Regions from separate parts of the Achromobacter sp. 18P8.1.1 genome, predicted to be linked through region 1. Evidence: predicted binding sites of a transcription regulator. Region 1 holds the regulator's gene; each other region holds the start of a gene.
The links. Region 1 encodes NrdR, which represses ribonucleotide reductase genes. Its sites were predicted from a motif close to CACNANATNTNGTG; they were not measured.
Positions count from the first base shown of each region.

Region 2: a site for NrdR is predicted at 2,088-2,101, ahead of AC27VE_RS24200 (ribonucleoside triphosphate reductase). Genes of this name have one in related genera too.
Region 3: a site for NrdR is predicted at 2,214-2,227, ahead of AC27VE_RS30070 (ribonucleoside-diphosphate reductase subunit alpha). Genes of this name have one in related genera too.

Region 1 is NZ_JBYOKH010000039.1:29,458-33,260, forward strand. Features, by position in the region: gene AC27VE_RS22010 (LysE family translocator) at 1-145, opposite strand, end outside; gene glyA (serine hydroxymethyltransferase) at 350-1,600, shown strand; gene nrdR (transcriptional regulator NrdR) at 1,816-2,295, shown strand; gene AC27VE_RS22025 (GlxA family transcriptional regulator) at 2,341-3,303, opposite strand; gene AC27VE_RS22030 (cysteine hydrolase family protein) at 3,323-3,803, opposite strand, start outside.
Region 2 is NZ_JBYOKH010000048.1:5,025-8,827, forward strand. Features, by position in the region: gene AC27VE_RS24190 (PepSY-associated TM helix domain-containing protein) at 5-1,615, shown strand; gene AC27VE_RS24195 (DUF3325 domain-containing protein) at 1,612-1,962, shown strand; gene AC27VE_RS24200 (ribonucleoside triphosphate reductase) at 2,108-3,803, shown strand, end outside.
Region 3 is NZ_JBYOKH010000083.1:4,139-7,941, reverse strand. Features, by position in the region: gene AC27VE_RS30070 (ribonucleoside-diphosphate reductase subunit alpha) at 1-2,072, opposite strand, end outside; gene AC27VE_RS30065 (indolepyruvate ferredoxin oxidoreductase family protein) at 2,375-3,803, opposite strand, start outside.

The sequences.
Region 1 (3,803 bases):
CGGTGACATTGCCCAGCGTGGACGGCACGACGGCGCGCACGCCGCCCGCCGCGCCGTTGCGGATGGCAAGCATGGTGGCGGGGCCCGGACTGATGACGCTGGCGGCAGCTACTAGCGAGTAGGTTATGAGGGTGGCGCTTTGCATGAAAGTTTCTCAAGTCGGGTTGAGAGCGGTTTCCGGGCACGACGCGTTAGCGTGGTTTTCGTGCCCATCGCCGGTATTTTGCCTCGCTTGCCCCCATGTTGGCGGCAATTGAATCCGCCTGACGCGGTAAACTATTCAGCATTCTTCGGGTTTACCCACCCGACACGGCTTTCTCCTCTCTTACCGCCTCAGGAATCCCCCGTCATGTTTGACCGCAACCTCACCTTGTCCAAGGCTGACCCGGACGTTTGGGCCGCCATCCAGAAGGAAGACGTTCGCCAAGAGCAGCACATCGAGCTGATCGCTTCGGAGAACTACGCCAGCCCGGCCGTCATGGAAGCCCAGGGCACGCAGCTCACGAACAAGTACGCCGAAGGCTATCCGGGCAAGCGCTACTACGGCGGTTGCGAGTACGTGGACGTGGTCGAACAGCTGGCCATCGACCGCCTCAAGCAGATTTTCGGCGCCGAAGCCGCCAACGTGCAGCCCAACTCGGGTTCGCAGGCCAACCAGGGCGTGTACATGGCCGTGCTGAAGCCGGGCGACACCGTGCTGGGCATGAGCCTGGCCGAAGGCGGCCACTTGACGCACGGCGCGTCGGTCAACGCATCGGGCAAGCTGTACAACTTCATCTCGTACGGCCTGGACGAAAACGAAGTCCTGAACTACGAGCAAGTCGAGCAACTGGCCCGCGAACACAAGCCCAAGCTGATCGTCGCGGGTGCATCGGCCTACGCCCTGCACATCGATTTCGAACGCATGGCCCGCATCGCCCGTGAAAACGGCGCGCTGTTCATGGTCGATATCGCCCACTACGCGGGTCTGGTCGCCGGCGGCGCCTACCCCAATCCGGTGCCCCACGCCGACTTCGTCACGTCCACGACGCACAAGTCGCTGCGCGGCCCGCGCGGCGGCGTCATCATGATGAAGGCCGAGCACGAGAAGATCATCAACTCGGCGATCTTCCCCGGCATCCAGGGCGGTCCGCTGATGCACGTCATCGCCGGCAAGGCCGTGGCGTTCAAGGAAGCGCTGGAACCCGGCTTCAAGGATTACGCGCAGCAAGTGGTCAAGAACGCGAAGGTGCTGGCGGACACGCTGGTCAAGCGCGGCCTGCGTATCGTCTCCGGCCGTACCGAAAGCCACGTCATGCTGGTGGACCTGCGTGCCAAGGGCATCACGGGCAAGGAAGCGGAAGCCGTGCTGGGCCAGGCCCACATCACGGTCAACAAGAACGCCATCCCGAACGACCCGGAAAAGCCTTTCGTGACCAGCGGCATCCGCCTGGGCACGCCGGCCATGACCACCCGCGGTTTCACGGAAGCCGAAGCCGAACTGACTGCCAACCTGATCGCCGACGTGTTGGACAATCCGCGTGACGAAGCCAACATCGCCGCTGTACGCGCCCGCGTCAACGAACTGACGTCGCGCCTGCCGGTCTACGGCAAGCAGTAAGCAGCACTTCCCCGGCCCCCAGGCTATCCGCCGCAGGGGCCAGACCAAAGGGACGGCCCCGCAAGGCGCCGTCCCTTTGCTTTCCGGGCGGCAGGCGCTATCCTCGAGCCGGCTGTCCGTAGTATTGGGGACGAATAAGCCGTATTGGCGCTTCCCGCGGGGCGCATCGTTACAATATGCTCAATTATTGCTATCCGTGCCTTTAGGGAACACACATGCGGTGTCCATTTTGCGGCAATGCCGAAACACAGGTCGTCGACAGCCGCGTCTCGGAAGAGGGCGACGCGATCCGTCGTCGCCGCCGCTGCCTGTCCTGTGACAAGCGGTTCACCACCTATGAGCGGGTGGAGCTGGCCCTGCCTTCCATTGTGAAACGCAACGGCAGCCGCAGCGAGTACGATCCCGCCAAACTGCGCGCCAGCCTGAGCCTGGCGCTGCGCAAGCGCCCCGTCAGCACCGAGGATGTGGATGCGGCCGTGGCGCGCATCGAAGAACAGTTGCTGGCAAGCGGCCTGCGCGAAGTGCCCAGCGAACACATCGGCGAACTGGTCATGACCGAGCTGCGCAAGCTGGACAAGGTGGCCTACGTGCGCTTTGCGTCGGTCTACAAGAGCTTCGAGGACATCGGCGAATTCGTCGAGGCCATCCGCGAAATGCAGGGGCCCTTGCTGCCGGGCAAGCTGCGCAAGGAATAGCGCCCGGCGAGGTGCGGCAGGACGATAGACGGCGCTTCGGCGCCGTTATTGCAAGGTCGCCGAACGCGCCAGGCTGGGCGTCTGCGGCTGGAATTTGCGCCAGACGCGGCGCATGTGCTGGGCCGAGCCGAAGCCGGATTTTTCCGCCACGCGCTCCAGGTCCAGCCGGGTTTCGCGCAGCAGGTCGCGCGCCAGCGCGACGCGTATCTGATACAGGTAGTCCATCGGCGTGCAGCCGGCGTGCTCGCGGAACAGCCGCGTCAGGTGGCGGGCGCTGGTGTGCGCCTGGTCCGCCAGCGACTGCGCGGACCACGGTGCGGCGGGGTTGCGCACGACGGCGTCCTGCACGCGGTGCACACCCGGATGCATATGGCTGCGGTGCTCCAGCCACGGCGACAGCGTGGAATCCGTGCCGGCGCGGCGCTGATAGACCACCATGTCGCGCGCCACCTCGCTGGCGACGCGCGGCCCGCAGTGGCGCGACACCATGTGCAGCGCCAGGTCGATGCCGGCCGTGATGCCGGCGCTGCTGACCAGGTTGCCGTCTTCGACGAAGATCCGGTTGTCGTGCACGCGGGCGGTCGGGTCGATGTCCGCCAACTGCGCCAGGCAGGAGTGGTGGGTGGTGCAGTCGCGTTGCCGGGTCAAGCCGGCCGCGGCGGCGAACAGGGCGCCTGCGCAAACGGTCATCAGCGTGAAGCCGTCCGCCGGGTGGCGCACCGCCAGCCAATCGATGACGGCGTGGGCGTCCGGGCCGTCCAGCCGTGTGGGCTGGCCCACCACGCCCGAAATGATGACCAGCGCGTGCGCGGGCAAGACGGCCGGTAGCGGCTGGATGTGGGCAAGGTGCAGGCCCGCGATGCCGCTTTCCACGGCTTCGGAAGGGCCGCAGAAATGCTGCTCGAACGTGCCGGGGCAAAGCTTGTTGGCCACGCGGAAGGCTTCTGCGGGACCGGCCAGGTCCAGCAGGACGATGCCCCGCGACAGCACGAAGTACACGGGGATCATGGCGCTTTCCTTGTCCGGGTCAGGCCGCCAGCGCGTCGGCGGCGCGCGTGACGCGTGCAAACCGGCCTTGCAGCACCAACTCGGTATGGTCGCGGATCTCGGCCGGCGTGTAGTGCTTGCCGGACGGGCTTTGCATGGCGAACGTCAGGGTGGCGTCGGTGGGGAAGACCACCTTGAAGCCCGCGTCGCTGGCGTGGCGCGACGTGGTTTCGCAGCATTGTTCAGTGCGGATGCCGCTGACGATGATGCCTTCGATGCCGTTTTCCCACAGCCAGTCATGCAAGGAGCGGCCGTCCGCGCTTTCGGCGTACAGCGAGGAATGCACCGTCTTGTGGAACACGGCGGTGGGCGCCACACGCAGTTCCTGCAGCGTCTTGACGTGGCCCGAGGCCAGTGAGAACGGATTGGCCGGGTCGCTGGACTTGCTGACGTGGAACACCTGCAGCACGGGAATCCCCTGGGCGGCGGCCGAATCGATCAAACCCTGGATTTGCTCCAGG
Region 2 (3,803 bases), on a different contig from region 1:
ATCCATGGCCTGGTTGCATACCTGGGTCGGCCTGTGGTTTTCCTGGCTGCTGTTCACGGTGTTCCTGACAGGGTCGCTGGCCGTGTTTTCCGAGCCCATCACCCATTGGATGACGCCCGAGCACCACGCGGCCGAAGCCCTGGCCGCCCAGCAGGAAAGCGCGCCCGTGGACCGCGCCCGCCGCCTGGAGCTGGCGATCGACTACATGTCGCGCAAGCACGCAGGCGCCGAGATGTGGGAGATCTGGCCCGTCAACCGCTCCCACGAAAACAGCCTGTCGGTCTATTGGTTCGACCAGAACGGCCAGTACGCCGATGCGGAACTGGACCCCGCGACCGGCGCCGAAATGGATGACCATCACGACGAGGAAGGCCGCGCCACGATGGGCGGCACGCACTTCGTGAACTTCCACTACACGCTGCACGAAAGCCATTACGGCCTGTGGATCGTGGCCTTCGCCACCATGGCGATGCTGGTGGCGCTGATTTCCGGCGTGGTCACCCACAAGCGCATCTTCAAGGACTTCTTCACGTTCCGCGTGAAAAAGGGGCAGCGTTCGTGGCTGGACGCGCATAACGCGGTCGCCGTGCTGACCCTGCCCTTCCAGTTCATGATCGCGTACACCGGCATCGTGATCTCCAGCGCCGAACTGATGCCCGCCCCGGTCGCCGCCCAATACGGCGCCGGCATGGAAGGCACCCGCCTGTACCTGGCCGAGATGCAGGGCGAAGTCAAACCGCTGCGCACCGGCACGCCGCTTGCAATGCCTAAGCTGGAACCCATGGTGGCCCAAGCCGAAGCGCTGATCGGCCAGGCCGCGCGCGCCATCGTCATCAACAACCCCGAAGACAGCTCCATGCGAATTGCGGTCTACGGCTGGAACGAAGACCGCGACACCTTCCACAACATCAGCGCCACCACCGGCATGGCCGAATTCTCGGGCGCCACGGGCGAACTGCTGCGCACGCGGCCCGCCGGCGGCGTCAATGGCGGCACGCCCGCGCTGGTGCGCCAGGTGATGAGCGACCTGCACATGGCGCGCTTTGGCGGGCTGGCCATTCAGTGGCTGTACTTCATCTGCGGGCTGGCGGGCGCCGCCATGATGGGCACGGGCGCCGTGCTGTTCATGGTGAAGCGGCGCGCCAAGCTGGGCAATGAATTCGGCGGCGCCACGGCGCGCATGTACCGGCTGTTCGAAGGCCTGAACGTAGCGGCGCTGGCCGGCCTGGCCGTGGCGTGCGTCAGCTACTTCTGGGCCAACCGCCTGCTGCCTGTGGCGCTGGAGAACCGGGTGCTGTGGGAACTGCGCTGCTTCTTCGGCGTATGGGCGCTGATGCTGGCGCTGGCCTGGCTGTGCAGCCCGCGCCGTGCATGGATCTCGCAGCTGGGCTTGTTGGCAGCGCTGTGCCTGCTGCTGCCGGTAATGTCGTTCGCGACGCTGGGCGACCATGTGTTCGCGCAGATCGCACGCGGCGATTGGGAAAGCGCCGGCGTTGAACTGACGGCCGTCGCCTTTGGCGTACTATCCGCCTGGGCGGCCATCCGTTTGTGGAAGAAGCCCCTGTCCGCGCCCGCCCAGCGCAAACCCCGCGCGAACCAAGAGGCTGCGGCATGAACATGAACGACGTATTCGCCATTGTGATGGCTTTGCTGCTGACCTACTCGGGCATGGCCTGCCTGAGCCTGGCGATGCCGCGCCATTACGACCAGGTCTGGGGCCGTGATCCGTCGGCCGGCCATACGCGCGTGCTGCGCGGCGCCGGCGTGCTGTTGCTGGCGCTGGCGCTCCTGCCTTGCGTCGGCCTGTGGGGCAATACGGTGGGCGTGGTCGCGTGGCTGGGCTGGCTGTCCGCGGGCGCGCTGCTGTGGGTGGGCATGCTGTCCTGGGCGCCGCGGCCTGCCGCCAGCACCGCCGCCCTGGCGGTGGCCATTTCGCTGGCGGGCATCGGCATCGGCTTCTGAGGCCCACGGGGCATTGCGCTTTGCACGGGCTCCTTCCCCGTGTTTGACCCGCATCAAACCAGGCTGATATCGCGCGCAGGCTACGCGCCGATAGCACCATATGTGGTGGTAGAGTTTTCACACCCCACTACATATGGTGTCAATAATGCCTATCCAACACATCCTCAAGCGTGACGGCCGCGTCGCGGACTTTGATCGCGACAAGATCGCGCACGCCATGGCGGCGGCCGGAACCAGCACGGGGGAGTTGGATCTGGCGGGCGCGCAGGCGCTGACCGATATCGTCATCGGCGCCTTGGCGGACCAACCCTGCCCCGGCGTCGAAACCATCCAGAACCGCGTCGAAGAAGCCCTGGTCCAGGCGGGCCACTGGCGCACTGCCCGCGCCTACATCGTGCACCGCGAACAGCATGCCCGGTTGCGCTCGCTGCGCCACACCCTGGTGGATGTGGAAAGCGCCATGGAGGAATACCTGGACCAGCGCGACTGGCGCGTCAACGCCAATGCCAATCAGGGCTACAGCCTGGGCGGCCTGATCCTGAACGTGGCGGGCAAGGTCACCGCCAACTACTGGCTGTCCAACGTCTTCACGCCCGAAGCGGGCCAGGCGCACCGCGACGGCGACATCCACATCCACGACCTGGACATGCTCAGCGGTTATTGCGCCGGCTGGTCGCTGCGCCAGTTGCTGACTGAAGGCTTCAACGGCATTCCCGGCAAGGTGGAATCCACCCCGCCCAAGCACATGTCGGCCGCCATAGGGCAGATCGTCAACTTCCTGGGCACATTGCAGAACGAATGGGCCGGCGCGCAGGCCTTCAGTTCCTTCGACACCTACATGGCGCCCTTCATCCGCCGCGACGCGATGACGTACGCCGAGGTGAAGCAGGCCATGCAGGAACTGATCTTCAACCTGAACGTGCCCAGCCGCTGGGGCACGCAGACGCCCTTCACGAACCTGACGTTCGACTGGACCTGCCCGGCCGACCTGAAGGAACAGGTGCCGTACGTGGGAGGCCAGGAAATGCCGTTCTGCTATGGCGACCTGCAGGCCGAAATGGACATGATCAACCGCGCCTACATTGAAGTGATGATGGCCGGCGACGCCAAGGGGCGCGTGTTCACCTTCCCCATTCCCACTTACAACATCACGCCCGACTTCGACTGGAACCATCCCAACACCGACCGCCTGTTCGAAATGACGGCGCGCTACGGCCTGCCCTATTTCCAGAACTTCCTGAATTCGGACCTGGAACCCCATATGGTGCGGTCCATGTGCTGCCGCCTGCAGCTGGACCTGCGCGAACTGCTCAAGCGAGGCAACGGCCTGTTCGGATCGGCGGAGCAGACCGGATCGGTAGGCGTGGTCACCGTCAATTGCGCCCGCCTGGGCTACACCTGCCAAGGCGACGAGGCGAAGTTGATGGCGCGCCTGGACACGCTCCTGGGCCTGGGGCGCGACGTGCTGGAGACCAAGCGCAAGGTGGTGCAGCGCTACATCGACCAGGGCCTGTACCCCTACACCCGGCGCTACCTGGGCACCTTGCGCAACCACTTCAGCACGCTGGGCGTGAACGGCATCAACGAGATGATCCGCAACTTCACGCATGATGCCGAGGACGTGACCACCGCCGCCGGCCATGCGCTGGCCGTGCGCCTCCTGGACCGCGTGCGCGACCGCATGACCGAATTCCAGGAGCAGACCGGCCACCTCTACAACATGGAGGCTACGCCCGCCGAAGGCACGACCTACCGCTTCGCGCGCGAAGACAGAAAGCGCTATCCCGGCATCCTGCAGGCGGGGTCCGACGCCCAGCCCTACTACACCAATTCCAGCCAGC
Region 3 (3,803 bases), on a different contig from region 1:
GCGAATTCAACTGCGGCTTGCGACGCATACGGCACGCGCATCATCTGCAGGCAATCCTGGAAGCCCATGATGCCCATGCCCACCGGACGATGGCGCGCGTTGGAATTGCGGGCCTTCTCGACGGCGTAGTAGTTGATGTCGATAACGTTGTCGAGCATGCGCATCGCGATGCTGACGGTGCGCTTGATCTTGTCGTGGTCCAGTTCGAAACCGCCGCCGGCAGCCGGCTTCATGTGCGCGACCAGGTTCACGGAACCCAGGTTGCACACCGCGATTTCGGATTCGTTGGTGTTCAGCGTGATCTCGGTGCACAGGTTCGAGCTGTGGACGACGCCCACGTGTTGCTGCGGCGAACGGATGTTGCACGGATCCTTGAACGTGATCCACGGGTGACCGGTTTCGAACAGCATCGACAGCATCTTGCGCCACAGCGTCAGCGCCGGCATCTTCTTGTAGAGCTTGAGCTCGCCGCTGGCAACGCGGTTTTCGTAGCCGATGTAGGCTTCTTCGAACGCGCGGCCGACCTTGTCGTGCAGGTCAGGGCAGTCCGACGGCGAGAACAGCGTCCATTCGCCGGCTTCCATGACGCGCTTCATGAACAGGTCGGGAATCCAGTTCGCCGTGTTCATGTCGTGCGTGCGGCGGCGTTCGTCGCCGGTGTTCTTGCGCAGTTCCAGGAATTCTTCGATGTCCAGGTGCCACGATTCCAGGTACGTGCAAACCGCGCCCTTGCGCTTGCCGCCCTGGTTCACCGCCACGGCGGTGTCGTTGACGACCTTCAGGAACGGGACGACGCCCTGGCTTTCGCCGTTGGTGCCCTTGATGTGGCTGCGCAGTGCGCGAACCGGGGTCCAGTCGTTGCCCAGGCCGCCGGCGTACTTGGCCAGCAGCGCGTTTTCCTTGATGGCGTCGTAGATGCCTTCCAGATCGTCGGAGACGGTGGTCAGGTAGCACGACGACAGCTGCGAGTGCAGCGTGCCCGAGTTGAACAGCGTCGGCGTCGAGCTCATGAAGTCGAACGAGGAGAGGATCTCGTAGAACTCGATGGCGCGCGTTTCGCGATCGGCTTCGCGCAGCGCCAGGCCCATGGCCACGCGCATGAAGAAGACCTGCGGCAGTTCGATGCGGGTGCCGCGGATGTGCAGGAAGTAGCGGTCGTACAGGGTCTGCAGGCCGAGGTAGCCGAATTGCAGGTCGCGCTTGGCGTTCAGTGCGTGGCCCAGCTTGGTCAGGTCATAGCTGGCCAGTTCGGGCGACAGCAGGCCGCCTTCGATGCCGCGAGCGATGAACGTGGGGAAGTATTCGGCGTAACGCGCGCCCATGCCGTCTTGCGACACTTCTTCGCCCAGCACTTCCTTGCGGATCGTATGCAGCAGCAGACGGGCGGTGACCTGGCTGTAGGCCGGGTCCTTTTCGACCAGCGCGCGCGCGGACAGGATGGCGGACTTGAACACTTCGTCGACGGGGATGCCGTCGTACAGGTTCTTGACCGTTTCCTTCAGGATGGCTTCGCTGTCGATGAATTCGTCCAGGCCTTCGCCGGCGGCGACGATGGTCGCGCGCAGTTCAGCCAGGTCCAGCGGGCGGCGCACGCCGGCATCGGTCACGTTCAGCACGTGTTCCTGCGGGGCAGCGGCGGCCTTGTCCTGGCCTTCGGCGGCAGCGGCGGCGGCGCGCTCTTGCGTGCGCTTCTCGCGGTACAGGACGTAGGCGCGGGCGACGTCGTGCTCGCCCGAGCGCATCAGAGCCAGTTCGACCTGGTCCTGGATGTCTTCAATATGGAACGTGCCGCCGTTCGGGCGGTTGCGCACCAGCGCATTGACGGCCTGGCCCGTCAGGTTCTCGACCAGCTCGCGCACCCGCGCGGACGCTGCGCCCTGGCCGCCGTTGACGGCCAGGAAAGCCTTGGTCATGGCGATGGCGATCTTGCTGGGTTCGAACCCGACCACCGAGCCATTGCGGCGAATGATGTTGTAGCTGGCCCATTGCCCGCCATTGGCGTCGGCAGGGGAATCGGTTTGCGAGGGCGGCACGGCCGAAGGCCGGGTCACAGAGGCGATCGTAGTCTGCATGGAAGCTCCTGTGCGAAAACGCGTAGATAGCGACATGACGGCGGTCATGTCCGGTACGAATGTGGATCTTTTGAGGGGGTCGGAACGCTTGGACGGGCTAGTCCAAAAGGCGTGGCCGACGAGAATCAGCGCTTAGGCGACCACAACATATAGTGTAGCACCCCTCGTTGGACACTAATTCTAGTGATCGAGAACTACAGGGACAAGAAGAAGATATGACGAAGCTCACAAAAGATTGTTACTAAATGCACTGGGCGCGCCCAGTAAGGCGCGCCCAGGACAGGACCGCTCAGAGCGAATGTTTATGCGGTTTTCCGCAGGGGCATGTCGCGCGGGGCCGGTGCCGTATAGCTCTGCATCAATCGACCCAATTCCGTCCGATACTTCTCGACGTTCGCAGCCTTCACGTGGCCGTAGCCGCGGATGGTTTCTGCAAGGCCGGCGATTGTAGCTGCTTGCGCGAGCTTGTCCCGGGTCAACCCTACAAGCAGCTGGTCTATGGTCTGGCGATACTCGCCGATCAGGGCGCGCTCCATCTTGCGCTCGGCGGTGCGGCCGAACGGGTCGAACCAGGTGCCGCGCAGGCCCTTCAGGCGGGTCAGCAGTTTCAGCGCGGTCATGGTGCGGGGGCCGAGCGTCATCTTGCGCGGCACGCCGGTGCGCGGGTCCTTCTGCGCGAAGATCGGCGGGGCCATGTGAAAGCGCAGGCTGTAGTCGCCTTCGAACTGGCCCTTCAGCTGCGCCTGGAACGCTTCGCCCGTGTACAGGCGCGCCACTTCGTATTCGTCCTTGTAGGCCATGAGCTTGAACAGGCCGCGGGCCACCGCCATCGCCAGGCGCGGGGTCTTGGCCTCGGGGGCCAGTTCGCGTTCGCGGGCCGCGATGGCCTCGACCACGTCCTGGTATCCGCGGGCGTAGGCGGCGTCCTGGTAGGCGGTCAGGTCCGCGATGCGGCGCGCGACGGCGCGTTCGAAGGTCTCGGGCACGTGCAACTGCACGACCTGGGCGCGCGGGCGCAGCGCGCTGTCCAGCGCGTCCGGTTGATGCGCGGCAAGGCGGCCGCTGTCGAACGCGGCGCGATTGGCTGCGACGGCCACGCCGTTCAGTTCGATGGCGCGGTTGATGGCGGCCTGCGACAGCGGCACGCCGCCGCGCTGCCACGCATAGCCCAGCATGAACATGTTCGACAGGATGCTGTCGCCGAATAGGGCCAGCGCGGCTTCGTGCGCGTCGATGGCGGCCGTGTTGGCTTCGCCCGCCGCGTGGCGGATCTTGGCCAGCAGCGCTTCGGGGCGCATGGCGGCATCGGGGTTGCGCGTGAAGTCGGAGACCGGGGCCACGTACGTGTTGACGGTGACCTGGGTGTGCCCGCGGCGCAGCGCGCCCAGCGAATCCGGCGCCACCGAGGCCACCGGGTCGCACAGGATGGCGGCGTCGGCCTGTTGCCAGTCCAGGCGCACGGGGCCGGCGGAGGCGCCAGCGGGCGCCAGGCGGATGTGGCTGACGACCGTGCCGCCCTTTTGCGCCAGGCCGGTCAGGTCCAGCACCGCGGCCGACAGGCCTTCCAGGTGCGCGGCCATCGACACGATGGCGCCGATGGTGATGACGCCGGTGCCGCCCATGCCCGCGACGAGCAGGCGGTAGGGGCGGTCAAGCGCGGGCGTGGCCGGCAGCGGCAGATGTTCGATCAGGCGTTGCAGGCGTTCCTGATCGGTCTTGGGCGCCGCGCTC